Regions from separate parts of the Candidatus Villigracilis saccharophilus genome, predicted to be linked through region 2. Evidence: riboswitches for the same ligand, from Rfam matches in the RefSeq annotation. Region 2 holds a riboswitch; each other region holds the start of a gene.

Region 1 (9,759 bases), on a different contig from region 2:
TTTATAATCCTCTTTTGTGCGCGGGAATAATGCCTTATCGTGAAGCTCACCTGTCAAATAATAAGCAAGACCAGGGCGGGAATAAAACCCGTGCGGGTCATCACTGATCATCAAGATCTCGCCAACCTTATCCACAGACCGGATCGATTCAACTGCCGATAATCCTGCCACCCCCGCCCCTATGATCACATACCTCATCCATCCCTCCGTACAAACAGGTCTGTCTGCGCAAAACGCAGCACACCGCGCGGACATCTCGCAACACACTCACCACAAGTCAGGCATTCGCTGTACTTTACAGCTTCATCCCGCCAGACATGCGCCCGCACATCGATCCCGATCGGACAATTATAAGTACAAATTCCGCATTGCACACACCGTGATGATTCAGATACCACATGCCCACTGGACATCACAGTATGCCTGGTTGAATCGCTTTTAAAAATATTTAAGAATGACATGCAAAAACCTCCAGTAAATAGTCGCCGCACCAGTAAAAAAGTTACTGTGTAAACAGTGATTGTAGGACAAATATACTGCCATGAGTAGTAACAGATGTAATATTTCCATTACAATTCCTTAACAAAAAACAGGGTTGCCTCACGGCAGCCCTGTCGGTTCGCAATACTTTTGCTTTCAAGCTAAGTCTTACGAGAGCGGTATTACGTTTGCTGCCTGTTTCCCCTTCGGACCATCTTCGACTGAAAATTCCACTTTTTGTTCTGCTTCAAGTTTTTTATAGCCATCAGTCTGAATAGCTGAGAAATGTACAAATACATCCTCTCCACCTTCGTACCCAATAAAGCCATAGCCCTTGGTCGCATTAAACCATTTGACAGTTCCAACAATTCGTTCTGACATCTTTCAATTCTCCTGCTTGATTTAAAAATTTGCCGATCCACCTTAACGCTTTCAAAGGCGAACCGGGCATGTTAACGGCAAGATTATCATGCCTAATTATTGATGTCAAGAATTAAAATTTCTTTATCATGGAAGCGTAACGCGAAGAGAGATGAAACCACGGCGGCGACCATTTCACTTTGGGAATTCCCTTGCGGATGACCTCGCGCATCTCGTCCGCACCCGAAAACTGGTCCAGCAACATAATGCTTCGCCCCAATTCGAAAGCAGCGTGCGCATCCGAACCAACCGTCCCTGCGATATTGTGTTTTTGAGCAAACAAATCCGCCTTACGGTTGAAGCGCGGCAACACGCATCGGGAATTAAACACTTCTATTGCATCTACATAAGGCAAAATTTCCAGCAATTCACTTTCCTTCCAACCGCCTTTTCTAAACTCATCAAATGGATGCGAAACACTGATAAACGCCCCCTGCTCCTTCAATCGTCTGATCGTTTCCTGCGGAGTAAGATAAGCGGGTATTTCTTCAGCAACAAACGCCGCCAGAATCTCGCCTTGAGTAGTCATAATCTCCTCGCCCACAATAATCAGTTCAGGGGCAATCATCTGCGCTTCGCGCGCACCAGAGATCGAGTTGTGATCGGTAATGATCACACGGTCAATGCCCTTGCGGCGCGCCATCGCAACTAAATCCACGGGGCGGGTAAGAGAATCTGTAGACGCACGAGTATGACAGTGGAATTCCGTAGAAGTCATGACATTTGTTCTTGACAAATAGATTTTTGGCAGTATATACTAACTTGATAAATAAAAACAGGTGGCAATAATGGCGGGTACACTTTTTGACATGGTAGAAAATGCAAACAACTTATTAAATATTGCTGTCACTGGGGTAACTGTGGCGGCATTGTTCTTCTGCATTTTTTTATATTCAATCAAGTCCATAAAAAACCAGGGGCTTTCACAGGGCATCTATTTATCATTTGTCTTTTTTCTTGAAATCATTATCACTGCGGGACTCTTTTGGGAACTTCCCATCCTGCTATCCAAGATCATTCGTTACAGCGGCGTTATCCCCTTTACCCGATGGCTCTTGTTATCAGGCGTCGTAATTACACATTTTTATTTTCGGAAATATTCTGAAAAACGAGGATTAACTTCCGCGTTTTTGCACCTCACCGTATTAATTCTTGGATGGTACATTAACCGCTGGATCGGAATTCTATTTTTCTCACTGCCATTGCTGTTTATATTTTATTACGCGGCGTATTGTATTGCCCTGGTTATTATTCCCGCATCCAACCCCGAAGACAGGAAAGAAAAACACCAAAGGTATATGATCTTCCTTTCTTATGTATGGGGAATGCAAATGCCGTTATGGAATGTAGTTGCCGTTAATGCGAAGGAAGCAGATAAAAGAATTGACGGCAAACCGGTTACGAATCCTTTTTCAAGACAGCAATCGCCATCACAATTACGCGGGAATAATAATAAAAACAGAGCCGCGCTATTTCCAGGCATGATCCGCACAGACACGCACCAGGTAGTTGGAATCATAAATGGAAAAGATTTTCGCGTTGAGGGGCCAGGCGTTATCTTTACCAAGAGTGGGGACGAACCTTTTGAAATAGTTGACTTGCGGAATCAAATAAAAAAATCCACTTCTATCCATGCATTTTCAAGAGAAGGCATTCCACTGCTCGCAGATGTGCTGGTTATCTTTACAATAGATCGTGAAGATTGGCCACGAGAGTTGTTCCATCAACTGGGCAGAAGCAACTCCTGGCTTGGTAAAGGAAAAGATGTCAACCGAAATACAGGATCGACATTCCCATATTCCCGCCCGCGGGTGGAGGCCGCAATCCGTTTACGAAGTAAACGCTCCCAGCCAAATAGCGGTAATGAACGCTGGGATGATCATGTACTAAGCATGGCTGAACAGGCCGCACGCCAAACCTTTGCTGAGCGGAGCATTAAAGATCTGTGGCAGGCACGTGAGAACGAAAACAGTAATGCTTCGGAAGCGATCACCAGAAATATCAAAAACCTGATCGAAACCCCTTTGCGCGAAAATGGGATACGCTTGATCAGCGTCAAGGCTTCCGGGTTTAATTTCACTGACAAAAAAGAACAAAGAGACAAGGATGTCGAAGTGATCGAGCAGCAGATCGCAACCTGGAAAGTGGAACGGGAGCGGGAACGTGAAATGGCACTTGCTGACGCCAAAGCTGAAGCGGAAAGTCTTGAAGAGGAAGCCCGCGTATATGCACGGTCTCTCCTACTGACCGCAGTAATGGAGGGATTGGAACAAGCACAGGAACATCACCCCGGCAAAGATCAGGAAGCCATCGCGCAGGTTTATCTTGAAGCGCTAAAAAATATGATCGAGCAACAATCCGATTCAAGCTATACGCCAGAAGCCAAGGCAGAACTCCAAAAATATAAGGATGCCTATTTTGCAAATGCACCTAAAAAGGGGGCATTATGAGATTCAAATACTCAATTGATCCAAATGAATGGCAAACTTCTTATACAGAAAAACAAGCATTTGCTGACTCATTACAGCGGGCTGGCTCTTTACTACTTCCTATTATTGTTATAGCGATCATCCCAATATTGTTTGCAGTCTTTTGTTTATTAACCCGGCTGGAGCAAGCAGTGGCGGACAATCTATCGAACAACTATAAAATTGTACTCATTGCTGCGGGTTTTGTTCTCATTTTTACACCGCTTTTCTTGTCTTCAATGATCTTAAAACATCTTTTCAAAACCGCAGGAACATTTTTAAAATTCTTTTATGCCCTGCCAGACTCGGTCAATATGAAAAAAGTGGTGAATTTGCGTGTTTATGGACGCCCTCCCATGCCTCCTCCACTTTCAAACCTGATCAAATTTCCCACCATAAAAGCTAAAAACGGAAAACTGGATCCATCGGAGAATTGGCAAACCCAAATAGGCGGTCCGGCTAACCTCAAGATCGACCCTGGTAATGCGATCTATTTGGAACGTGGAAATCGGTTCTCAAGAGTCGTCGGGCAGGGAGACGCATTTTTGGAACTGCACGAGACGATAAAAACTGTCCTCAATACCTGCCCGCAGATCGAAGAAATCATCGTCACCGCGTGGACAAAGGACGGCATTCGCATTGACATAAAAGCAAAAGGCGAATTCTTCATGACACCAAATTCGGAAAAAGGCAGGGAAGGGAATGAACTCTACGAATACAACGCGGGGGCAACTCGCAAAGCAGTGGAGGAAGCTCTCTCCAGCGGCAAGGAAGGTCACGAATGGTCAAAATCTGCCATGGGCAAAGCCAATGGATTGCTGGGTGAATACATCGCCAGCAGATATCTTGAAGAAATATTTATCGCCAGCGCTAATGGCGGTCAACTTCTCTCCACAGAAACAATGCGTGAAATATTAAAAAATATTAATGCCAAACTACAAGTGAATGGTGTTTCACTTGCCTACCTGCAGATTATAGATGTAGAGTTACCGGAAGAAATCAAACGCCAAAGAATTCGAATTTGGGAAACAGGACACGCAACCCATGCAACAGTCACGCAAGGCGAAGTAAAAGCGTATCAACTGCGCGCACAGAAAAGAGCGCTGGCGGAAATGGCCCGCGATATGGTTTTTACACTCGCCAATGGACTTGACCGCATGGATACCACCAACTTCACAGCAAAGCTTTTGACATCCATATATGGAGTCATTAATCAAGGCATGAAAAATCCCCGCACTTATACAAATTCAACACCCAAGAGAATGCCCGACGGCGTTGAATCTTTTCCCCTGGATGAAGAAGTATGAAAGAAGAGATCATTGCGATCATCAACAAACTTGAATGTAATGAAAACTCATCGCGCTTGAGAGCATGGGCTTACAATTTAAGCGCTTCACGGCCAGATGATTTACAAAGCGCAATCAACTGTTTGCTCGATGCGTTACAACAAACCAACATTCAAAGCCATTCACAAAAAGGGTTTTATTACTTGTTTTTAGGATGCGCGTATTATGAACAAGGAGATCATCCCAACTCAAGGGACTGTCTTTTGCAAGCCATTAACAAATTGTCAGACACAGAAGTGAATAACCCTGTTGCGCATTGGCTGCTTGGGGTAAATTACAGCAAAATGAAGGATTTCCCAAGCGCCCGACGTGAATTAGAAAATGCTTTGCAGCTTCTTAAGACAAATACCAGCCTAAGCACACCTAGAACAGAAGCAAAAAGCAGAAAGAAAAAAGAACTGAAATTAGATATCCAAGAGACCCTTGAAAAATTTTCCAACGAACCTCTTTTTCGGGTCGTGGACTCCCCGTCGGCTAAAAATAATGGGGCATCTAAAAAAGAAAGTCCAACAGGTGATACGGAAAACGTCGAAAGCAAAACCTCCCAGGAGAATTCATCTGCCAGATCATCTCCCACAACCCAAGAGAAAGAAAAAATAATTTATCAAGAAACACATACTGGTAGGAACGTTTCATTCCAATTCATTCAAACCATTACGCCGGCATCCATTCCAAGTTTTCAAAACACATCAACTGGAAAATCAATCGAAAGTCATTTAGAAAACAATAAAACTTCCCCATTTGAAGAAACGCGTACAGACGGATACCTATCACTACAGTCCCTGCCGGTCTATGAACAGATGGTCGCGGCAGGCAAATCCGGGAAACCCGAAATAGGTTTAAATATAACCGGCGCTGCTGAAGCAAGGATTATTTTTCTTAATAACCAGCCGCACGATGTGCATCCGCTCAAGCGGACATCAAATGAAATCAAGATAGCCTCTAAAGAAATAAATTGGGGCTGGGTAAAAGTTGCCGGTCACAGCATGAATAACATTGCAAATAAAACATCCATCAAGAACGGCGATTTTGTTTTAATACTCTTCGTCCCTGCGGCAGATGAAAACGATATTGTTTTGGCGTCGTTTGAGGACCAACAAACAACACAAAGTTTTTTAACGGTAAAAAGATATCGAAAAGATCGGCAAATCCTTAAATCTGAAACCACAGAAAAGGGAGATGAATATAATGATATACATTTAGGGGATAAAAATAACGCCAAGATCATTGGCGTTATTTACGCAGTGGCAAAACCTTTCGATTCCTAATTAATATAAATTCATCTACTCTGCAAATAATATATCCCGATACATGGGAAAACAAGGTCAGCGGTCATCAATTATTAGATTAACGCTGGCTGTGCCGGTGGCGTGTCCGCTTAATAAACTGGCAGCTCTTTGCAGGATCTTCACCACTTTTCCGCGGGTCTTTTGATTACTCAGGCCGTTGACAGAGATGCTATGTTTGGGCTTTCTATTCACGAAAAATTCCGTGTTGATGCTCAGGTGAAAATTTTCGTCGTTTTTATCAAGGTCTCTTTCAAGCATGTCGATCACTTCTTCTGTGAAATCGAAAAAACTCTTCGCAGAAACATCATCCTCCGAAGTTAATATTTCAATGCCGTTGAAAACAACTTTTTTATCCATAAACATTGGCCTCGTCCTACTTTCTTTCCTAGGCGTTATAAGTAGACCAAGCATATCTGCTTAATAAAAAAAAAACATTGCTAAAGTATATTAAATCCATGCGGAAACTATGACCACATTTATTGATGCTGGTTGATATACATCAACGCACTCGGCTCCACTCCAGCCTCACATATCTCATCCTTAATATTTCCAAAATAATTTTTTTTTGTTTTATAATACTGAAATACAATGGAAAAAAGCAAACTCGCAGAAATGCGAGGACGCAAAGTCATGGGTCTAAGGTTGTGTTCATGCAATTAGGATTGCCAGACCGCCAAAAGGCATTTTTTAATGCTCTGCGGGGGTTTTAATTGCCCACTTTTTCCCGTTCTCAGGTATAATTTTTATAAAGGGAATAAATGCAGAATAACAAGTCTGATTTGGATGATGGTAATCTGGACTTTGTAGATCAAAATGACACAAAGCTCAGTAATACCTTTTCTTTATTTCATACAAAAGAAGAGGATGTTCTTGATTCAGACCCGGAAGTCATACTTGAGCCTATTCACTCCGAGTCATACGACCTGAGTTACACGTGTCTCCTTATTCCCCGTTTTCCTGCGCATCAATTAAAAGGGGATTTAGTAGAGTATTTATCACAGTGGCTGCAACAGATCTGTATTTCGTATGGCTGGCGACTAGAGTTCACCACAGTCAATCCTGAATATTTCCAATGGGGAGTGCGTGTAAATGCTTCAGTTGCCCCCTCGCAGTTTATGCATACTATACGAAATGAAACTTCAAAATTCATTCTCTCAAATTTTGGGCGTATAGCACAAGAGAATTTGTCCAATGATTTTTGGGCGCCTGGTCATCTGGTCGTGCTAGGAATACGCCCCCACCCCAACGAAATGATCGTGCAATATATCCGCTTGATGCGCCGACAGCAGGGTTTATATACCCTGTGATATTTGGGAATCATACAGGCAGAAAACAAAACATCCAAACAGGATTCTACAAATGTCCAACTTGACAATAAAGAGGGTGGGCGAATTATTACGTAGTGTATTCGAAATCCTGTGGGACAAGCCGGACGGATTGACAGCAAAAGAAGTATTATCGCTCATCCCCATAACCAATCAATTAAGCGAGGATGAATTAAGATATTCCTCCAAATCGAATTTACCGCGTTATGAAAGAATTGTGCGGTTAGCTACGATTCCACTTGTGCACGCAGGGTGGCTGTTAAAAACTGAAAAAGGACGCTGGTACATTACCGAAGAAGGCTATCAGGCCTGCAGAAGGTTTGTTAATGTACAAGACTTTTACAAAGAGGCCATGCGCCTTTATGAAGCGCGCAAACAAGCAGTTCCCGAAAGCATAATGGTTATGGAGATCGCGCAGGAAGCTGCATGGGGGCAGATCGAAAGCCATTTACGTCAATTACACCACACCAAACTTCAAACCATGCTTGCCGAACTCTTGCGTGCAATGGATTATCACCCTTCATGGATCGCGCCGCCTGAAAAAGAACGCGGTCACATTGATCTGATTGCATTCGTAGATCCAATTGGCGCGAAGGGACAAAGGATCATAGGGCAGATCAAGCACAGAGGTCAGGCGGTAACATTGGAAGGCATCAGAAGTTTCCTGTCCACCCTGGGGCCAAATGATTATGGCGTGATCTTTTCCATCGGCGGTTTTACAAATGAAGCCATGCAGGCACTGGCATCCGGAAACTTCCAGAAAATAACATCACTAAACAGCGGCGCCTTTTTCGATCTGTGGAAGCAGTACTACAACCAATTAAACCGCGAAGCACAAGATCTACTACCTTTAAAAATAATTTACTTCCTTTCCAAAGATCAATAGAACGTGAAGATTCCTTAATCATGGCAAAACAAGATTTTCACAGCAAATCATTCAAAGAAGGGATTGAAATCCTGACGGATGAAATTAATCTTGCCATTCACTGGCAAAGACCGAGCATTTTGCTCGCGATCCACAAATCAAAACCGGAACAGATCAAAGCCCAAAAGGCTCTTGAAAAAGAAATTATAAAATGGGATCAGAAAGTCAAATTGATCAAGGCAACGGGTAAAACAGATGTGATCGACGCAATATGCAAAACAAAAAATCACAATGAAATTGTTTTTTTTGTATCAGAGCTGGGGATTGTAGGTGGGCAAGTGAACGGCACGATTTTTAGCGCCCTTAACATGCACAGAGAACTTCTGGTGGAACAATCCATCCGCGTTGTGTTCTGGTTGACAGAACTTGAATCGGAAAGTTTGCCGCACCTGGCCCCAGACTTTTGGGCGTTTCGTCACCGTGTCGTCGAGTTTTCTGCAAGCCGTGGAACAAAGAAAGCCGCCCAGCACGGGTGATTTTAATTAGCGCCATTCCAATTCATTAAAAATATGCAACTACCCATTATTAAATTTGCTGCTGGTTCCCACGATCGCCCTGCTCATCGGCGCTGTTTTTCTCTTAAACAAGAAAACCGCCGACGCGATCAGTCTTTCAATTATCGCAAGTATAGTTACCGTCTGGGGAATATCATACTATCTTTACAAATTGCCAGAGCCGTTTTTTTCCCTGCGGGTATTAACATCCATAAACTATTTATGCCTGGCAATTGCAGCAATGGCGCAATTCTATTTTTCGCTTATCTACACCAATCGCATAAGCTGGATGAATAACCGCACTCGCTGGATGCACAACACCGCGATGATTTTTTTCTTTTTGGCACCAGCAATCCTTCAATTCGCATTTTGGACCGAACCCCTACGTTCCATTTTTTTTATTGGCGAAAACAGTATTGGAAAACAACTGAATTCGATCTATATTATCAGCATTCTTCTCGCATGTAATGTATTCTTAATTGACACTTTCGCTCGCAAACCGAGTATCCATTTTTTTCGTTCCGGGACTATTATCATCGGCGCCCTTCTTCCTTTGCTAAGCAGAGTATCAACAATATTTGGAGTCAGCACGGAAACTGACATCCTGCTTTCCATGGTATCTTTCTCACTGGCGCTCATTGGCTTTTCATATGGGATTTTCAACAGGCATTCAATTGAGACAACCCCCATTACACGGGATTTAGTAGTTGAAGGCATGGATGACGGATGGATGGTAGTTGATCACCGCAACAGAGTGATCGACTTGAACACTGCGGCAGAGGAAATGATCGGGTTATCCCACGAAAAAATCTACGGAGAATCCATAGATCAAATTCTGACTGATTGGCCCAACATTCTAAACTCCACCAAAGGCAATAAAGAAATAGAAATGCGTCGAAGCGTAAAATCCAAAAAGGATTGGCGCTACCTTAATATTCGCATTTCCAAATTGACAGATCAAAGTGACGCAGACTTCGGTCACCTCATCCTTTGGCGAGATATTACAGGACGT
Region 2 (9,759 bases):
CAACACCTTCGGCGGCTGGTACAGCGATGCAGGTCTCACCACGGCATACACCTTCACAACCATGCCGGCTGCGAACATCACGCTGTATGCCAAGTGGACAACTCTGCCGACGCACACGGTGACCTTCAACGCCAACGGTGGGACTGGCACGATGGCTCCGCAGGTTGCGAATGTCCCGACCGCCCTGACGCTCAATACCTTCACACGCACAGGCTACACCTTCGCGGGCTGGAACACTCTCGCGAATGGCACAGGCACGAACTACGCTAATGGCGCGAGCTACTCCTTCAGCGCAGACATCACACTGTATGCCAAGTGGACCGCTCTGCCTCCCACATGTTATGCGCTGGCTCTCAGCCATACCGGGCAAGGTACAGATCCTGTCGCAACTCCCGCTAACTCAACCGGTTGTGCCGCAGGTCAATATCTTACCGCTGCATCCATTAGCTTGAGCGGGGCAGTACCAACCTCCGGTTGGCAGATCAGCAGTTGGACTGGCACCAATAATGACACCAGTACTGCCAACATAAACACGATCACCATGCCTGCCCATGCTCATTCAGCTAGTGTCAATTACACGCTGATCAAAGTTACGCCGACCTTGTCTGTAACAAATTCGCCGGTTATCTTCAACGGGACTCCACAGGCGGCGACTGTGACTGGCTCAGTTGCGGGTACGGTTAGCAATATTAAATATAATGGCGTCGCAACCGTGCCGACCAATGCCGGCACCTATACGGTCACAGCGAATTTCGTGCCAAACGATCCGACCGCTTATAACAGCCTGACGAATGCCGTTGCTGGTTCTTTTTCAATCAACAAAGCCACGCCGACATTATCTGTAACGAATTCGCCGGTCGTCTTTAATGCCACTCCACAAGCGGCGATTGTGACTGGCTCAGTTGCGGGTACGGTTGGCAATATTAAATATAATGGATCTGCAACCGTGCCAACAGCTATCGGCACATATGCCATCACAGCAGACTTCGTGGCGGGTGATAGTGCCAACTACAATAGCCTGATCAACGCGGCAGCTGGAGACTTTGTGATCAATAATGGTTCCGGCGGCTTGGGTTCTGGTGGAGATACAACCGGAGTCTTTCGGCCGAGTAATGGGCTTTTGTATCTGAAGAATGCCAACACAACGGGCTTTGCAGATATCGCCATTAACTATGGATTGGGAGGAGATTATCCTATAACAGGAGATTGGGACGGTAACGGAACAGATACGATTGGAATTTATCGCAACGGCTCTTTCTACCTGCGCAATTCCAACACCATTGGTTTTGCTGACCTGGAGTTCGCCTTTGGTCTTCCAGGTGATCAGCCGGTTTCTGGGGACTGGGATGGGGATGGCACTGATACAATCGGTGTCTATCGCAACGGCCAATTCCTGCTGCGCAACAGCAATTCTGCGGGGCCAGCGGATACGAGCTTCTATCTTGGAAACCCGGGCGATGTTGGCATTGCAGGGGATTGGGATGGTGACGGTCTGGATACCACCGGGGTCTTCCGCCCAAGCAATGGTGTGATCTTCCTGAAGAATACAAATGTAAGCGGATTCGCAGACGTTGCGCTAAATTATGGCTTGGCTAATGACCAACCTGTGATCGGCGATTGGAACGATGATGGAATTGATACCATTGGGGTATATCGAAACGGTTCCTTCTACCTGCGGAATTCCAATACGATAGGGTTCGCAGATATAGTATTCGCTTTGGGCATCCCCGGTGATATGCCGATCTCAGGCAACTGGGATGGGATCCCATAAAATATACTGATCGAATTTTGTAAAAACGAGAAACATGGCTATGCTGTCGGGGAGCATAGCCATGTTCTTTTTAATTGTGAGTTCAAAGTTTTTTTGGCTGAGACTGCGTGTATCGAGGCCTCTACAAGACGTATTCCACAAACATGATTATGCCTGCAGTTACCTTACAATAATATGGGGTGACTTTTCTGATTTGAAAAGTGAAAAACCTGAAGGATGTGCTAAACTAAAAACAGATAAATGTTAATGAAATCGCAAACCTGTTGAAAAACAGGGACGCAAAGTCATGGGTCTAAAGTTGTTGACATACAACCAGGATCGCCAGACCGCTGAAAACCACATGTTTTGTGTTTCCATTCGCGGATCTGGCAAAAGTCAGATCCGTTTTTATTTGAACTTTAAGAGTCTATCGTATCGATAAATCGCAAACCTGTTGAAAAGCAGGAACGCAAAGCTATGGGTCTAAAGCTGAGTTCGCACAGCCATGATCGCCAAGCTGCCGAAAACGAGCAGTCGAGATTGCTTACATTTCAAAAATGCAAAAGATCTGGATGCTCATATGAAGGAATATTTTCATGACATCCAGGAATCAAATCAGTCAATTCAAAAATGTAGTTTTCACCAGCTCATTATTAATTTGCATTTTGTTCTGCGCATTTGCGGTTCCTGAGGGGGTTCAAGCGAAGGATAATTCCGGTTTAGCTGCAAGCATAATTTTGTCAGATGGCGAGTTTGTGTACGGACCTAATGTGGGGGATTTTAGTTTGAAATCTTACCTTAGCACCAATGCTCCTCACCTGTTGGTATATGCTGATGATCTATATGGCCGCTCGGAATATTTCAGTATAAACCCAAAAATTTATCTGACCTTGTTGGAAATTCATTCCCAATTAATTTCCAATCCCAATGCTGAAAAATTGGAAGATGCTTTTGGTTTGGATGCCGGTCATTTTATTTCTCAGGTTGAATACCTGTCAAATAAAATGACAGAGGCTTATTATTTGCATCTTTATTCCTACTCTCCGCTGTCTGTTTCACAGCGGTCTCTGGAATCTTTTGTTACTTCGGATGGGTATACTGTCAGTGTAGCATCAGGCACCAATGCGGGGACCTATGCGATCATCGCGGGACTTGCCGCAATGAATGAAAAAAACATATCATTGATACTGGATAACAGCCAAGCCAATGGCTTTTACCAGACTTATGCAAGATTATTTGGAAATAATAGTCCGCTTGATGAAAACAACCTTGTAAGCCTGTCTGCGGAATCGGGAATGCCAGTCGCACCGGATAACTTATTACAACTCCCCTATCTGCAGGGAACATCATGGAGATTTGGGGGCGTTCATGATAACAGCGGATGTATCACTAATACAAATTGCACGTTCCGGGATGCTTCTTCTTTGGATTTCTATCCTGGAGGTCTTTCCTGGGGATCTGATACAAGCAATACCTGGATAGTTGCAAGCGCTGCAGGAATTCCGATCCAAGTTTCTGCGTGTTATTTTAAAATTTTACATGCAGATGGGTGGGAGACAACTTATTATCATCTTGAAAACATACAAAGCTTTTCAGGTTCAATTAAACAAAATGACAAAATAGGTGTGGTCGCAAATACACCTGCAGAAGCCACATGCTCTGGCGGTGCATCATCTGTTCCTCACGTTCATTTCACTCTTAAGCACAATGGAGCGCTTGTTGCGATTAATGGCACGCCTCTCTCGGGATGGTATGTTCATAGTGGCCGTTGGAGTTATGATACGGATCCTGGTTATATGTGGCTCGAGAAAGCAGGCGTAAAAAAGGACATTAATAACAATTTGCTGCTTAGCGAAGCACTGCCTGCATCTCCAATCATCACAAATTATGCGACTGGAGTCTTTCGGCCAGCCAATGGAGCCTTGTACTTGAAAAATAGTAATACTGACGGATTCGCGAATGTCGTCATAAATTATGGATTGGGAGGAGATTATCCTGTAGTGGGCGATTGGGATGGTAATGGAACAGATACGATCGGCGTCTATCGAAACGGTACTTTCTACCTGCGTAATTCAAATACATTGGGTTTCGCAGATATTGTGTTTTCTTTCGGCCAGGCAGGCGATCAACCGATTGCCGGGGATTGGGATGGAGACGGTGTTGATACGATTGGGGTCTATCACAACGGTCAGTTTTTGTTGCGCAACAGCAATTCCACAGGAGATGCTGATACGACCTTTCTCCTTGGTAACCCGGGTGATGTGGGCATTGTCGGCGATTGGAATGGCGATGGTTTGGATACCACCGGAGTATTTCGTCCGAATAATGGGGTGATTTTCCTGAAAAACGCGAACGTCAGCGGCTTTGCGGATGTTGCGCTCAATTACGGGTTGAAGGGCGACCAACCTGTGACTGGTGATTGGAATAATGATGGGGTTGATACGATCGGGGTCTATCGCAATGGGGTGTTTATGCTGAGGAACAGTAATACGATTGGCTTTGCTGACCTGGTCTTCGCACTGGGGAATCCTGGCGACATGCCGATTTCCGGGAATTGGGCTGGGATTCAGTAACAAGTACGGATAATTATTTATAGGAATTAGTAGACATGGCTATCGCCTTTGTTCGGTCTAGCCATGTCTATTCTCTTAAAATATTGGATCTTTGTGGTTAAGCCTTATTTCTTATCGTGAATGAGTTTTGAAATATCTATTAGAGCGTAAGCAGACTCTGGTTTAATGCTGCAGCCTGCGTTTATTGACCAACCATACGCCAATCGCTGTTAGCGGAGCCAGTGCTGCTGCCCCGCAGGGTGGGGTTGCTTTTGGCGAAGGTGTGGTTTCGTTTTTACTAGGGCTCGAGATGGGCAGGGGCGTATTCGTAACACGCGGAACAAGAGTTGCCGTTGCATCTACAGCCGAGGCGGCAACTGTACTTTCAGCAGGTGCAATTGTCAGGGTGACAGGAAGCGGAGTGGGAGTTTGAGTCAGCCACGGGAAATTGTATCCGTTTTCAGTTTTATCATTCCCTCTGGGAACATTAAATAAATTGATTCTGCGATCTCCAGAACCTTGGCATCCTTCGGCGCCAGCTCGAGTGCCGTATGTATTTCATTGAATGCACGGTAAACATCCATAGTTGGGTTGGTCAAAAAAGAATTCCAGAAAGCATGATTGGCAAGCAGGTCGGCAAAACCGGCATGCCATTGCGCATCCTTGGGGTTGAGCGCGAGACACTTTTCGTAGGCTTCAATAGCCAATTTGTAAAGTTCCTTTCCTGCGTCATCTTCCCGATAATATTTATGCATCAAGAATATGGACTTGTAAGCCTTTCCAAGTTGTCCCCAGGTTTCGCTGTCATTGGGAGACTTGGTAACATTTGCGCGTGTGATCAGCAGGTTGTTCCAAACTGATGGGGCTACGAGCGCGAACTCCATGTTATGAATGGCTTCATGTGGACCAGGCTCAAAGTTATCAAAATGCCAGCGCACCTCGTTACCCTGAAAAACTCCTCCGGACGTGGTTTCCGCCCATCCGATCTGCAGCCCAATCACCACATTTTGCGGACTGGCTTCATAAGGCAGTCGCAAAATAATATCCGCGCTGCCGATGGTGTCCTTCCAGCCCGCACCCGATTCGAGGATATAGTAAAGGCGGTGTAAGGGGCATATCCCGAACCATTCAACTCGTATTTGACTTGAATGGAAACGTCCTGCCCGGGCGGGAAGGTAATATCGAACTCAGCCCAGGGGATCATTTGGCTCGGGTCTCCTTCATCAGGAAAGCTGGTGCGGCGATACTCGATCTTTTCCTGTCGACAGAGATCTTCAAATCGGCGATCTCGGGATACTCGAAACGCCCATTCTGTGCGGCAATCGGGAATCGGACAGCCATGCTCTCGGGATCATTGCCGAGGTTGCGCATGGTGAAGTCTGCGGTGACGATGGCATTGCCCAAACTGCGAAGATCAAGATCCTTCTGCACATCGACCAGAACAGTTTCCGCCACCATCCTCACCTGGGTGGACTCTGTGCCCGGCTGCAGATTTGAACCCGGTGGATTGATTGGCGGAGCCACATCCGCTTGAACTGCTGAAGGAAAGATAAATAAAGCGAGCATCGAAAAGATGAGGATCAAACGTTTCATAGATCACTCCTATCAAATATGATCTTTCAAATCAGATTATTTATAATGATCTGGTCGTCACTAGATTCCGTTTGGATGCCAAATAAAAAAGCAGTGGATTGATTGTGATCGAAAGCAGGCGCCGGCAACGATCAGGCTCTGCCCGTCTTGAGAAAGTAAACCAGCTGCAGCCAAGCCCGGCCAGGATAAAGGAAAATTCCCCAATTTGCGCCAGGGCAACCGAAACGGTCCAGGCGGTAGCCAGAGGATACTTCAACAGGCGCACGATCCAAAATGCCGCGAGCGATTTCCCGATCACAATGATTGCCAGCACAGTCAATACCTGCAAAGGCTCGCGGATCAAAATAGCAGGATCAAATAACATGCCAACTGAAACAAAGAACAAAGCGGTAAATGCGTTTTGTAGGGGCTGCAGATCATGCGTTGCCCGATGACTGAGATCTGATTCATTAATGACCACTCCCGCGAAGAATGCGCCCAACGCGAAAGAAACACCAAAAAAGTAAGCTGAACCAAAGGCCACACCGAGCGCGAGTGTGACAACAGCGAGCGTAAATAGTTCCTGAGAACCTAGTTTCTCCACGCGTTGTAACAACCAGGGAAAATAACGGCGTCCTGCAACAAGCATGATGGCTACAAATAAAATGATCCTGCCCAATGTTACGCCAATGGTGACCCAGATATTTTGAGCCGCCATGGTCTCTAAAGGAATACCCCCAGCGAAAAGAGAAAACCGGCAAAGCACCAACACCAGCACCATGACAATATCTTCAACGATAAGCCATCCAATCGCGATTCGACCATCCTGCAGATCAAGCCTCCCCTGTGCTTCGATGGCTCTTAACAAAACGACCGTGCTTGCAACCAATGCCAGACCAAAGACTAATCCGCTTCCCAATGTCCAACCCCACAGCCTGGATATGCCTATTCCAAAGATCGTGGCTGCTACGATCTGCAAGAGCGCCCCCGGCAAAGCAATAGCACGTACAGCCATCAGATCCCTGACTGAAAAATGAGTCCCAACCCCGAACATTAATAGGATGACACCGATCTCAGCCAGTTCAAGCGCCAATTTGGAATCAGCAACAAAGCCCGGCGTAAAAGGCCCAACGATGATCCCGGCCAACAGATAACCAATAATCGCAGGAGCGCAGCGCACCGCAATAAATCCGCCGAAGGCAAACACAAGGCTGACGGCATCGTTGCGAGAAGGGAAGTTTCACGATTCATATTCAATTCACTCCTGTTTCTTCAGGCTGAGTGGTGAATGATAAAAATGTTTGCAGTTATTCAGGGAGTTGGCAGTCACACCCTCCAGTACATCCTGAGCAAGTATAACTGCGCCAAACATTCCAAAAGTCCAAACGATTGCTCGTTCTATTTTTGTTGCACCTGTGCCAGAATGGGTCCAATCAATCATGATCATTTTTTTGTTCATGGGGATGCTCCCATTGAATTATACGTTTAATAAAACAACCTCCCTTGCAGATGTTTGTGAGGGAGGTTGTTCGTTAGCTCTTCATGTTGCAAGTCTATTTTTCAGGAGCCACAGGTGGGGGCGGAGTCTCTCTGGGTTTGTTACTGTTCTTTTTGATCTCTTTCTGGCGATCTTTTTCAGCTTTCTTTTTTTTCTTTTCCAATTCTTTTTTGCGTTTTTCGTATTGATAATTCACTGCTGGCATCGGTTTATCCTTCTGGAATTTAATTCCATATTAATGGGGAAACTTCACGAAAGTATGTTTATCATTATAGCACCCATGCGGGTGGTTGTTTTAGGATGTGCCGGCTTTTTTCTTTTTTACTGACACGGGAAGTTCTTCGGCTGTGATCCTGATCAACTCACCCAGCCAATGCCCATTTTTTGATTTTTCGTTGGAGATCAAAAAATGCGGCTTCGCACCAGGGTAGGGTGACTCTTCCACGACCTCCCCAATATACGCTCTTCCGCGGGCAGTCGGCTTGATAAAAAGTTTGTTATCACAGACTGAGGCGACCATTTTTCCGTTGCAGTATATCCCGTATTCGCCGAACATTTTTTTATGGGAAATTTCTCCTGCCCCCAACATTTGGCCGACAAGAAAATCCACAGTGCTTTGAGCAGATGCCATTTTATGCTCCTGAAATATGATGCGCACACCCTGACTGATTTTCAAACATATGGCACAATATTCCCATGTTTTCCCACATGGCATTCTTGGACTCCGCCCTTGAACAACTGTTTGACCGCGTTCTGTCTGGTTTTATTGAACTCTAGATAGGTGTCAACACGCAATTCGAACCAGATAGACGACACGCTTTATTTCGTTGCGAGTATTATGGAAACATTTTAGGGCGTACGCAGAATATTCCTTCTTTTGCGTACACCCTAAAATTTCTACTTTACAAAGAAAGATAGAACGATGAGGCCGATAAAGAAAGTTCCTGCGAGAATGCCAATGCGGGAAAGGTCTTTCTTGACATTGGAATAATCGGGATTGAATTCCACGGGCGCGGCGGGTGTCGCCATTCGGGCTGCTGCAGGTCTTTTGTTTTTCTTAGCCATTTTATTTCTCCTAGTTTTGTAATCGCGCAAAGACAACAATGCGCTGTGTATCAACAAGATATGGATAACATGAGATCAAAGTCACGGTCGGTGAGCCTGTGGATGCCATCACTTCCACAGCGGTTGGTTCCACCAATATTGTTCGATCTACGATATACACATACTGGCGTTGGCGGGTAGAGATAATAACCTGGTCGCCGGGAGCGAGTTTATCCAGGTAGCGGAATATCTCACCATAGACGTCATTATGCGCTGAGAGTACCACATTTCCATCTGTGCCAGGGTCGGCGGAACCTGCGTATTGACCGACGCCTTTTTGAGCTGCTCCCATCCATCTCCCTGAACGATAGGGGCATCAATGTTGATGGCGGGAATCTGAATTCGGATTCCCTGATCTGGAGCCGCAGTGGGGATGGGAATGTTCGCGAGCGACTGCACCATCGGCCGCAGGTGTTCAGGGATTTCCGCCTCATTAGGGCGCGTATTTCCCTGCTCGTCTGGAGGCACATGACCCGAAGGCAAAACTACAGCCATGATCAACGGAGTGGGGGTGGCGGTTACGGGGTTAAGCGCAGCGGCGACTTCTGTGTTAAGAGTACGAAGCAGACAAAGTCCATTCAATAGCACTGCGACCAAGCCAATGACGGCCAGCACTTCCACACCAAGCAGGATGCGATCCATCCATTTGCGGCGCGGGTTGGTGGGAGCTGGTTCAAGCGCTGATCCGCCTGCATCTGCAGTATCGACTACCGGCGCGGATGACTGTGTCTGTGAGTCAAAATCAGACATGTCCGGCGCAACTGTCACAACACGCCCGGTTCGACGAAAATGTTCTAAACGTTCTTTGCGCGCGCCGCGCCGTTTCTCCACCAGGAGGCGGCGCAATTCTTCAACGGAGAGTTCTTCAGGCGCTTTTCGTCTTGCCATAGCGTGCGGATTATACCGCAGGGAAGTGGCGATTCAAGTGAGAAATTTTTTTGCTGGATGGGTTTCAGCTTTGGGCTAACACAGGCGGCTAATTCTTCTTGACATAATTCAGTCGCTGAATTATGATTATGTCCAATAAAGTCTATTGTATTACTAGGAGATTGAGTGAGACTTTCCAAACGCGGTGAATACGGTTTACGGGCGATGATCGTTCTGGCGGAACCTGTCGAGCAGAATGCCATGCCTGTGGTGCAGATCAAGGAGATCGCTCAACGCGAGCAGATCTCAGCCAAGTTCCTTGAGCAGATCCTGCTTGCGCTCAAGAACGCGGGCTTGCTCCACAGCAAAATGGGCGTCGGCGGCGGGTATTACCTGGCCAGGTCCTCCAGTGAGAT
Region 3 (9,759 bases), on a different contig from region 2:
ACAATTTATTATCTCATGCAAGTGACTATGCCACCTGGGATGATACTTACGCCTTTACAGAGAATTTAAATCCAGCCTTTATTGCTTCGAATATAACCCTGATACCTTTATCAATCTAAACATAAATTTTTTATAATCATGGATAAATCCGGTCAAGTGATCACATCCCATGGATACGACTTAATTAAAATGAAACTTTGGCCATTTCTGCGAATCTTCTTGACCAGATCATCAATCTTCCCAATTCACAAAACTCCAATCTAAAATCTGGGTCTGCTGGATTTGTATTAATAAACGACCAACCAACCTTATGGCATATCATCCAATATTGACCAGTAGATCTGAGGACCGCAGCACGGCATATTGGTGATCGGACGATCCCTGGGGGACAGTTTCGCTGCTCAATTATCTAATACCACTCAATTATCCATTCAAATCGAATCTTATATAAATTCAGCATTACGTCTTGAATTTGAAGGAGCCAAGCAGGTGACTGACAGCGGGCCTGCGATATCCATCAACCCACTCAACTCTAAAAATATTGCTGGTTACATGATGGTTGAGGATGTGTTTAATAATCCAGTCATGATCTTAAAGGCTGCAATGGACAGGGATATCTATAATCATGGGTATGATACGATCCTATTTTTTATTTACATTGTATTCTTTGGCAGCCTTTTCTTTATTCTTACAGCCCTTTACTTACTAGACAGTCAAGTCACTTCGTATTGTCGTTGCACAGGTCAGTCATCGGGGGTGCGTTTAAGCGGTGACTTGGCCGATCGTGTACCTGTCAGGGGTAAAGATGAAATATCATTCCTTTGCAATGCGATTCATGAAATGCTGCAATCTTTGGAAGCTGCCGATTACAGGCTCCGGCACTCACGAGACGAACTGGAAAAGCTTATTGAAGATCGTACTGCAGAACTCGTCCAGGTCAACCTGGACCTAAAACATGAAATCACTGAACACGAGCTAGGGCGGAAAGCACTTTCTGAAGCATACAATGAAATTCACCTGATCATTAGTTCGATCTCCTCTATTATGATCGGAGTAGACAATAATGGAATGGTGACTCTATGGAATGATGTAGCCAGCAAACTATTATCGTTGTCTTCAGATGATGTTGTCGGTTTGGATTTTTTTGACCTGCCGATTAATTGGACACCCCTGTTTTAAAAGATAAGGAACATCCCGGTTTTCTATTGATTGGATCCGATATTACGGAACGGCGATTACTGGAAGATCAAGTGGGGCGGTCTAATAAACTGGAAGCCATTGGCCAATTAGCTGCTGGGGTAGCCCATGAAATAAACACACCTACCCAATTGGTAGGCAGCAATTTGCGTTTTTGGGCCAACAACTGGATACTATTCTTGGATGGCTCGATAAGTTAGATCAGCAAAAGACGCGGTCAAAACTGGAATCAAAATTCCTTTATTAGCGATTGATTCAGAGAAAGATGTCACCTTTGCACAATTGGAATACTTCAAGCAAGAAGCACCTAAAGCGATAGAACAATCGCTCGAAGGCATCGACCGTATTTCCCACATTGTAACTGCCATGCGTTTTTTCACACACCCTGGAAGTGAGAACAAGGAGATCGCCGACCTGAATCAAATCATTCAGAATGCCATTTCCCTTTCCCGCAACGAATGGAAAATTATAGCGGAAATCAAAACCGACCTCGACCCAAATCTTCCTGGTGTGGAGTGTCTACCCATCGAGTTGAGTCAGGTCGTTTAATATAATAATTAACGCCATCCACGCCATTCAAGACTCTGGCGAAGAGAAAGGTCAGATTGTTATTGCCAGCCGTCAAGCGGGAGAATTAATCGAAATGAGTATCACTGACAACGGAACAGGTATCCCAAAAGAAATCCAAAGCAAGATTTTTGATCCTTTTTTTACAACCAAGGATATAGGCCGTGGAACAGGCCAGGGGCTGGCGATTGCATATACTGTGATCGTTAAAAAACATGGCGGCACATTAGAATTCGAGAGCGAGACCGGCAAGGGGACAACGTTTACCATTCGTTTACCTAGAAGAGCAAATTATGACTGATAAAATTCTTCTTGTTGACGATGAAATTCTCCTGCTCAATTCACTCCAGCGCGAGTTGAGTACGCAATACAATATTGATGTCGCTGAAAGTGGCTTTGAAGGATTGGAAAAGATTTCCAGCAGCGGTCCTTATGCCGTGATTGTATCGGATTTCCGCATGCCAAAAATGGATGGAATTAAATTTCTAACTCAGGCAATGGACTTAGCTCCTAACACCGTTCGCATGATCCTGACTGGCAATGCTGACCTGCCAACAGCCATGGATGCCATTAATAAGGGTCAAATATTTCGCTTCCTCTCCAAGCCCTGTTCAGGCAAATTACTCACCCAATCATTAAACGCCGGCTTAAGACAGTACCAATTGATCATGTCTGAAAAAGAGCTTCTTGAAAACACACTAAAAGAATCCATTAGTATGCTTACAGAAGTACTGGCAATCGTCAATCCCAAAGCGTATGGGCGCTCATTACGCACCCAACAACTTGTCGCTCATATTGTTAAAGAGCTAAAAATTAACAACGGTTGGCAATATGAGATGGCAGCCGCTCTTTCGCAATTAGGCTGGATCACTTTTTCACAACAGATGCTGGATAAAATTGAAGATAACCAGATGTTCAATGCGCCAGAGGCTGTGATATTTTCAAACCACCCCTTTGCAGCCAGTAAACTATTGAAAACATACCCCGCCTTGAGCTGGTTACGAAAGTGATCATCGGTCAAGATCGTTCGATTGATGATCTGTGCCTTGATCCATCTTTCCCGGAAATCTATATGGTTGATCTGGGATCGCATATTCTCAATATCTGTATAGACTATGATCAACTTCTGTTAAAGGGTTTAATGCATGACGAGATCCTTGCCAAGTTAAAAGCCACTCAAAATCGTTATATGCCGGAAGTCATTCAAGCGCTTACCACCCTGCACAGCTTTCAGCCCATTCCGGAAGAAAACCGAGTCAGGGAGATTACGCTTAAGGAGCTTGAGGTTGGTATGCTTGCAGTCAAACCGATTAAAGATATTAATGGAAGGGTCTTAATTGAAGGAAACGCGTATATTACTCGTTCAAATATAATCAAACTTCTCGGCCTGTCTGCTGAAGCAAACATAATAGTAGAGCCTATCAAAATCGCGCGAAAGGATAATTACGGATAACCAAAGCGTGCGATTTACTCGAGTCTTACACCTACATTATTCCTGACAAGGGATAATTACACCAGGAATTTTTATCAGTTTTGTAAGGATATAGTATTTTCTTCGGAAAGTGATATGATGTAACTATAAAAGAAACGAAAAGGCAAAATCGGTGAAAACCGACGACGCAAAGCCACGGGTCTAAAACCGAGAAATCGGTCACGATCGCCAGGCCGCCGAAGTTGAGACAATTGTTACCTGTCTTGCAGGCCTGGCAAAAATAGCCAGGCCTGTTTGTTTTTGAGAGATTTTTTGGAGGCAGCCATGAAAAAACAAAGATTTACTTACATACTAAAGACAATGATGGCGTTAGCTATTCTGGGAGTGCTGGTCAGCCTCATTGGCGAAACACCCGTCTCGGCAACCCAAAAACAGCAGTCATACATCATTCAGGCGACCACCACTGACACAGCTGCCCAATTGGTCGAAAAACACGGCGGTACGATCACCTCACGTTTGGATATTATTCGCTCCGTTGGCGCACTGCTTACCGATCAGGCCGCTGCCCGATTACGCCTGGAAAAAGAAATCGTCGCAGTCGTGCCTAATGGAACTATTCAATCCAGCGATGATGATAAACCTGGCGAGGATGACAAGGAAAAGAAGAAAGATAGTAAAGATAGTAATGTTGAAGAAAAGAATAAGGAAAAGGCGTTACCACCACCGACTATCCGAACGTGATCGGTGCTGATATCGTTTGGGGAGAGGGAGTGATCGGCTCTGGCGTGACCGTGGCAGTACTCGATACAGGTATATTCGGCGAATTGCCGATGTTAGCAAAAGGCGCGAACAATAAATCCAATCGTATTGTTGCATGGAAGGATTTTATTTCCTCAAGCCGCAAACCCATTGATCCCAACGGCCACGGGTCCCACGTCGCCGGTATCATTGCCAACAGCCAGAAGGGCGCAGATGGCGACTGGAATGGAGTAGCTCCAGATGTCAAACTTGCTGGTGTGCGCGTTCTGGATGAAACCGGATACGGCACCTACGAAACAGTGATCATGGGGCTTCAGTGGGTTCTCGAAAATCAAGCACGCTATAATATCCGGATCGTCAATCTCTCCCTAGTCGCTCCGGTTCAATCTCCATATTGGGCTGATCCTCTTAATCAAGCAGTAACCCAGGTTTGGGCAAATGGTTTGACCGTGATTGTTGCCGCGGGCAATAACGGACCAGATCCTATGACCGTCACGGTTCCGGGGAATAACCCATACGTTATCACAGTAGGTGCATTCACTGACAATTTCACCCCCGCAGACTGGAACGACGACTATATTACTCCGTTTTCTGGTACAGGACCTACCCTGGATGGTTTTGTAAAACCCGATCTAATCGCTCCAGGTGGACACATCACCTCAGTGGTACCGGCAAAATCAGTGCTTGTCAAACAATATCCGGATAATTGGATTAAGAAATCCTATTTCAATCTGGCAGGAACCTCGCAAGCAACAGCGGTCGTCTCAGGTGTCGCGGCACTTGTTATTTCAAACAACCCTTCCCTTACTCCTAACGAAGTCAAAATGCGGTTAACAGGCACTGCCCTCCCATGGGTGGATGCGAACACCACAGACGCCTTATACAGCATGTGGCAGCAAGGCGCGGGCATGGTAAATGCTCCTGACGCAGTCTTCGCTGAAGTCAGCGGAACCGCCAATGACGGGATGGATATCCAAGCCGACCTGGCTGGAACGATCCATTACGAAGGCTACTCATACTACGACGAAGCTACCGCTACCTTCCGCTTATATGATCCATACGCAGACTGGGCTGGCGGTTACGGAGTATGGGATGGAGCTCGAGGAACGTGGGCCGGAGCTCGCGGAACTTGGGCGGGTGAATATGGCGCTTGGGCTGGAGCTCGCGGAACTTGGGCCGGTGCACGTGGAACGTGGGCTGGAGCTCGCGGAACTTGGGCCGGTGCACGTGGAACGTGGGCTGGGGCTCGCGGTACATGGGCCGGCGGTTACAGCACGTGGGCTGGCGCACGTGGAACGTGGGCTGGGGCTCGCGGTACATGGGCCGGTACTATTTCAGATCCCACATTCATGGATGGCTTTGCAGCCGGGGAAAGTCCGGATGCTGAAAATTCCAACACAGCTACATCGTTCTTCCTGCTCGACCAATAATACAATAGACATAAAGAACATAAAAGCCCCCGACCCAAAAGTCGGGGCTTTTTAAATTAAGCAAAAATTTAGAAAAAAACGAGCAATAAAATTATGAATTGTGAGGAAAACGCAACTCCCGTTCCAGGGTGTCCAGTTTTTGGATATCCAAACGAGCGCCTAATTGATTGAAAGTTCTTTCTGCATTCTTAAGATAGGATTTGGAGAGTTCGCGGTCAGATTTAAGCGCAGCAAGACGTGCCCGCCGCATTAGTAAACGTCCGTGCTCCAAGTGATTGTCAGTCGCTTCAAAGATCTGCTCCGCCTGACGATATTGTCTTTCGGCTTCATCCGCATTATTCACGGCCAAAGCAACATCGCCCAGCAATCTCAAGGCGGTCCCTTTGACTTCTGTGTCAGTATCGGCGGTAAATTCAGCCAGCAAGGAAACAGCGGATTCTCCACACTGGGCAGCCTTTATAAGGTCATTCATTCCAAGGTAAATACTACCCTTATTCACGAACACATCCACCAAGGTAGCTTTTTCTCCAAGACTCTTGAGCAATGCTTCACTTCGCAAGCTGTGTTCAAGAGCAAGTGACCATTCTCCAAGAGCATTGAAAAGTACGCTCAGATTATGATTAGACAATGCAATATGAAAATTATGACCGATTTGCTCAGCTTGATTCAACGCTTCTTCCAAGTATTGCCGAGCTTCATCTGTATTACCACGGTCAATCTGCAGCAGCCCCAGATTACCATTGAGCATAATAATCCCCTCCATATCGCCCAGCCTAGTCTGTAATTCTGCGCTACGCTTAAAATTATCCAAAGCCTCATCCCAGTCACCCAGTTTCCAGCCAAGATTGCCAAGATTATTATATGAACGCGCAACACCCAAAATATCGCCGATCTCTTCACGAATGGAGATGCTCTTAGCAACGAAAATACGAGCCTGTTTTAACTGATCCTTTTGATAATGCACCCCACCAAGGCGGTTGTAAACCGATGAAACAACATCCAAGCGGGCGGCTTTTTCAGCCAGGGTCTGTGCTTGCATCAGGTAATTCTCGGCCTCGTCCAAATTGCTGCGGCGAAAGTAAATCCAACCAGTATCATTCAGGATTTGAGAGAGTTCAGCAGGTGAATCCAACCCATTTTCCAAAAGTATCTTGCGTGCAATCCCAAGGCAGACCAATGCTTGATCATAATCACCCTGACCTTCATGGGTCATTCCGATCTTTCTTTGTATACTACAGGCAATTTCAGGACTGACATTCTTATCCTCGGCAATCAATCGGGCGGCGCGCCCATAAGCCGCCCGTGTATTCGGATAGTCGCCAGCCAATGACAGAGCATCTCCCAACCCGATATGAATCTGAATAGCCTGTTGGGGCAAGTGTTCGACTTTGGGTAATAACGACAACGCATCTTCAAAATATTTTTGCGCCTGTGCCGTATTGTAGTTGCGCGCAGACTTCTGTCCGGCCAAAATCAAGTAATAAAGGGCACGCTCTTCGTGGTCACTCCAAAAATAATGGCGGGCAAGAACATCAATCTGGTTTTCGAGATTATCCGCAAACAGCTTTTCAATGGTCTCAGCCACCCGGCCATGCAATTCCTTCTGCTCGCGCTTAAGTAAAGTACTATAAATCGTATCTGCAACCAGAACGTGCTTATACATATACTCGCCGCCAGGCGACAGGTCGGGGAGAATAAACTCACGTTCGAGCAAGACGCGCATGGATTGATTAACTTCCTCTACGGTGAGGGTTGGCAGACATTCAATAATGATGGCGCGTGTAAATGAGCGGCCAATCACACTTGCCACTTTCAAAATATGGCGCTGAATCAATTCAAGATGATCAAAACGCGTCAGGATCAATCCTTCGATGGTATCGGGAACACCCAATAGGATATGGTCGACCTTATCTGCAAGCCGCCAATGCCCATCGACCCGAATCAGCAGGTTTCGATCCATCAACATGCGCAGAATTTCCTCCAGATACAAGGGAATACCGGAGGCCAGTTGAACAATATGAGCACGCATCGCCTCCGGCATGTTCTGGATCGCCAATAGTTGCGAGAAAAGCCGGTCACTTTGATCTGGAGACAGGCTCTTCAGCGATAAATCTGTGAACCGCAACCGGAGAAGTTCGCTGGCCCTTTTTGTAATATCAGCGAGTTTCCCATCCCCAAAAGAACGGGATACAGCCACGATCACGACTGGATTTTTAACCAGACTATCCATTAGAAACTCGAGCAATTCCAAAGAACCCGAATCTGCCCAATGCAAATCCTCGAGGATCAACACAACCGGCTTCTGGCTTGTTTCTGCGAGGATTAAATCTCGAACAGCCAGAAATATTTGCTGACGAAGCTGTTCAGCCGCCAAATAGTTGATCCGTTTTGCCGTCTCAGGATTTGAGAGCGGCAGAGAGAGCATCTGCTCGAGATAGGGCAAAACATCATCGACCCGGTTGGGCAATACACGGATAACACGCTCACGTAATCTAGCCTGGCATTCGCTTCTCGGAGTTTCAGCATCCACATCCAGCAAGCGCAGGAGCATATCCTGGAATATCCAATAGGAGATACCCTTTCGATAGATCAGACTGTAGCCTTCCAGGACCTGCACCGGTAGTTGTGATAGGAAGAATTTAAATTCTGAAATCAATCGGCTCTTCCCAATACCCGCCTCTCCGCTGACCGCAGAGAAACGCCCCAATTTTTCACTATTCATGGCGTTAACAGTCTGGTTCAGACGTGCAAGTTCGCCGTCACGACCAACCATCGGAGCGTATAAACCTTCGATCCCACGCACCGAACCCGGCTTGGTTTTCGTCCCAAGTACACGATGAGTAACGACCGGCTGTCCGACACCTTTCAAGTGCAAGGGCGGAACCGCCTCAAAATCAAATAAGGTACGTACCTGTTTATATACAACATCGCTGACAAGAATTGTGCCGGAATCAGCCGCAGTTTCAATGCGGCTGGCCATGTTGACCACATCGCCAATGGCAGTGTAATTCATCATCATGTTCGAGCCAATCCCTCCGACCACGACACTGCCCGAATGCAGGCCAATGTGCGCCTTGATTTCCGAACCGAGGCGGTCTTTAAGTTCCGCGCTCAATTTTTCCAGATCAGATTGCATGTCGAGCGCAGCGCGGATGGCAAGTTCGGCACTATTCTCATGCGCAATAGGCGCGCCAAATAGAGCCATCAATCCATCCCCGGTGAATTTATCCACCATCCCATCATACTTATATACATCATTCGCGAACATTTTAGTACAGCGCTGCACCAATTCGTATACCTGTTCACTATCATTAAGCTGCTCGGAAAGATGGGTATATCCTGATAAATCTACAAACAGCACTGTTACCTTGCGATGCTGACCAGTGGCTTCAAGACCTGCCTGTCTGAATCTATCCAACAAATCTGCCCCGACTAATTCGCCCAGCTGGTTGGCACCTACGTGATCGGGAATAGGTTCAATAACAGGCAGAACGCCCGTCGCCAATAGACGCAGACCGCAATTCCCACAAAAACGCATGTTTGGAGGATTAACAAAACCACAGTTTCTACATTGAATGGATGACATTAACAGGTTTAATATTGGATATGTGACAAAGGTTATAAAAATTTGAAAGGAAATCTGGCTGACACAACCGTTTTATTTGACACCAACAAGGAGTGTATTCTCGATCGAAATTTCTCAGTGGATAAAATTATTATACTATTCCTTTTTCCCTAGAACCTGCCAAAATGCACACAGTTTAAGTGAACATAAAACAATAATTCTCGTCAAGATAATTGGTAAGTAAATTTCCAGCGTTATTATCCCGCCTATTATTTGTCAAACCCAAGGCTTAAAATAAAATCAGGAAAGACACGCAGTCTTTCCTGATTTTATTTTAGATACAAGCCAGGATATTATGGGTTGCCGATCAAGGCAAAGACACCGATATTGCTTGTTGGACCCACAGCGCTTGAAACGCAGAGGGTGCCATCCGCGACAACTGCGCCGGGAACTTCAATCCAAACAAACGGGGTTGCTTCCTCGTTCAGTTTGTAAATTTTAGCTTCTTTGGAAGCAAGTTCGGTCGGGTAGGCGTAACAAACCTGGACAATGGTATCCGTGGAAGGGGCCGTGACTTTGAATACATCGCCGACAAAGGTTTTCCCTTCCGGAGCTGCGACATAAGCAGTAACAGGGTCTGCCACATTCAAAACGCTGATACAAACAGTCTCATTTGGTGTGAATATCGCGGTCCGCATATCTACCGGCCCGCCGACACAAGCCGGGGCGCCGACAGCAGGAACAGGTACACTTGTGTCCACCTCTGATCCACCAGTCTCAGGAACAGGCGGGACAGTCCCTGCTAATTT

What was found. Region 2 has a riboswitch for cyclic di-GMP ahead of IPL17_RS09345 (M23 family metallopeptidase). Riboswitches for the same ligand answer to the same signal wherever they lie in the genome.
Region 1: it holds a riboswitch for cyclic di-GMP, as region 2 does, so the genes downstream of both, IPL17_RS22390 (transposase) here and IPL17_RS09345 (M23 family metallopeptidase) in region 2, are expected to answer to the same signal.
Region 3: it holds a riboswitch for cyclic di-GMP, as region 2 does, so the genes downstream of both, IPL17_RS03970 (hypothetical protein) here and IPL17_RS09345 (M23 family metallopeptidase) in region 2, are expected to answer to the same signal.

What each region holds. Positions count from the first base shown of each region.
Region 1 is NZ_JADJSO010000071.1:35,473-45,231, forward strand. It holds gene IPL17_RS22350 (FAD-dependent oxidoreductase) at 1-198, opposite strand, end outside; gene IPL17_RS22355 (4Fe-4S dicluster domain-containing protein) at 195-461, opposite strand; gene IPL17_RS22360 (cold-shock protein) at 649-861, opposite strand; gene IPL17_RS22365 (PHP domain-containing protein) at 974-1,618, opposite strand; gene IPL17_RS22370 (hypothetical protein) at 1,689-3,350, shown strand; gene IPL17_RS22375 (hypothetical protein) at 3,683-4,675, shown strand; gene IPL17_RS22380 (S24 family peptidase) at 4,672-5,982, shown strand; gene IPL17_RS22385 (hypothetical protein) at 6,040-6,360, opposite strand; cyclic di-GMP riboswitch class I at 6,591-6,681, shown strand; gene IPL17_RS22390 (transposase) at 6,762-7,310, shown strand; gene IPL17_RS22395 (restriction endonuclease) at 7,363-8,214, shown strand; gene IPL17_RS22400 (hypothetical protein) at 8,127-8,729, shown strand; gene IPL17_RS22405 (histidine kinase N-terminal 7TM domain-containing protein) at 8,785-9,759, shown strand, end outside.
Region 2 is NZ_JADJSO010000022.1:85,679-95,437, forward strand. It holds gene IPL17_RS09340 (InlB B-repeat-containing protein) at 1-1,771, shown strand, start outside; cyclic di-GMP riboswitch class I at 2,015-2,105, shown strand; cyclic di-GMP riboswitch class I at 2,185-2,275, shown strand; gene IPL17_RS09345 (M23 family metallopeptidase) at 2,536-4,323, shown strand; gene IPL17_RS09350 (hypothetical protein) at 4,508-4,735, shown strand; gene IPL17_RS09355 (hypothetical protein) at 4,737-5,339, opposite strand; gene IPL17_RS09360 (hypothetical protein) at 5,503-5,895, opposite strand; gene IPL17_RS09365 (cation:proton antiporter) at 5,936-7,081, opposite strand; gene IPL17_RS09370 (hypothetical protein) at 7,133-7,333, opposite strand; gene IPL17_RS09375 (hypothetical protein) at 7,428-7,577, opposite strand; gene IPL17_RS09380 (TfoX/Sxy family protein) at 7,668-8,003, opposite strand; gene IPL17_RS09385 (hypothetical protein) at 8,270-8,437, opposite strand; gene IPL17_RS09390 (class E sortase) at 8,448-8,768, opposite strand; gene IPL17_RS09395 (Rrf2 family transcriptional regulator) at 9,530-9,759, shown strand, end outside.
Region 3 is NZ_JADJSO010000007.1:219-9,977, forward strand. It holds partial or broken gene IPL17_RS03940 (CHASE4 domain-containing protein) at 1-119, shown strand, start outside; gene IPL17_RS03945 (PAS domain-containing protein) at 367-1,179, shown strand; gene IPL17_RS03950 (hypothetical protein) at 1,480-1,746, shown strand; gene IPL17_RS03955 (ATP-binding protein) at 1,754-2,065, shown strand; gene IPL17_RS03960 (response regulator) at 2,058-2,774, shown strand; gene IPL17_RS03965 (hypothetical protein) at 2,771-3,217, shown strand; cyclic di-GMP riboswitch class I at 3,349-3,437, shown strand; gene IPL17_RS03970 (hypothetical protein) at 3,521-3,937, shown strand; gene IPL17_RS03975 (S8 family peptidase) at 3,934-5,385, shown strand; gene IPL17_RS03980 (tetratricopeptide repeat protein) at 5,477-8,923, opposite strand; gene IPL17_RS03985 (hypothetical protein) at 9,304-9,759, opposite strand, start outside.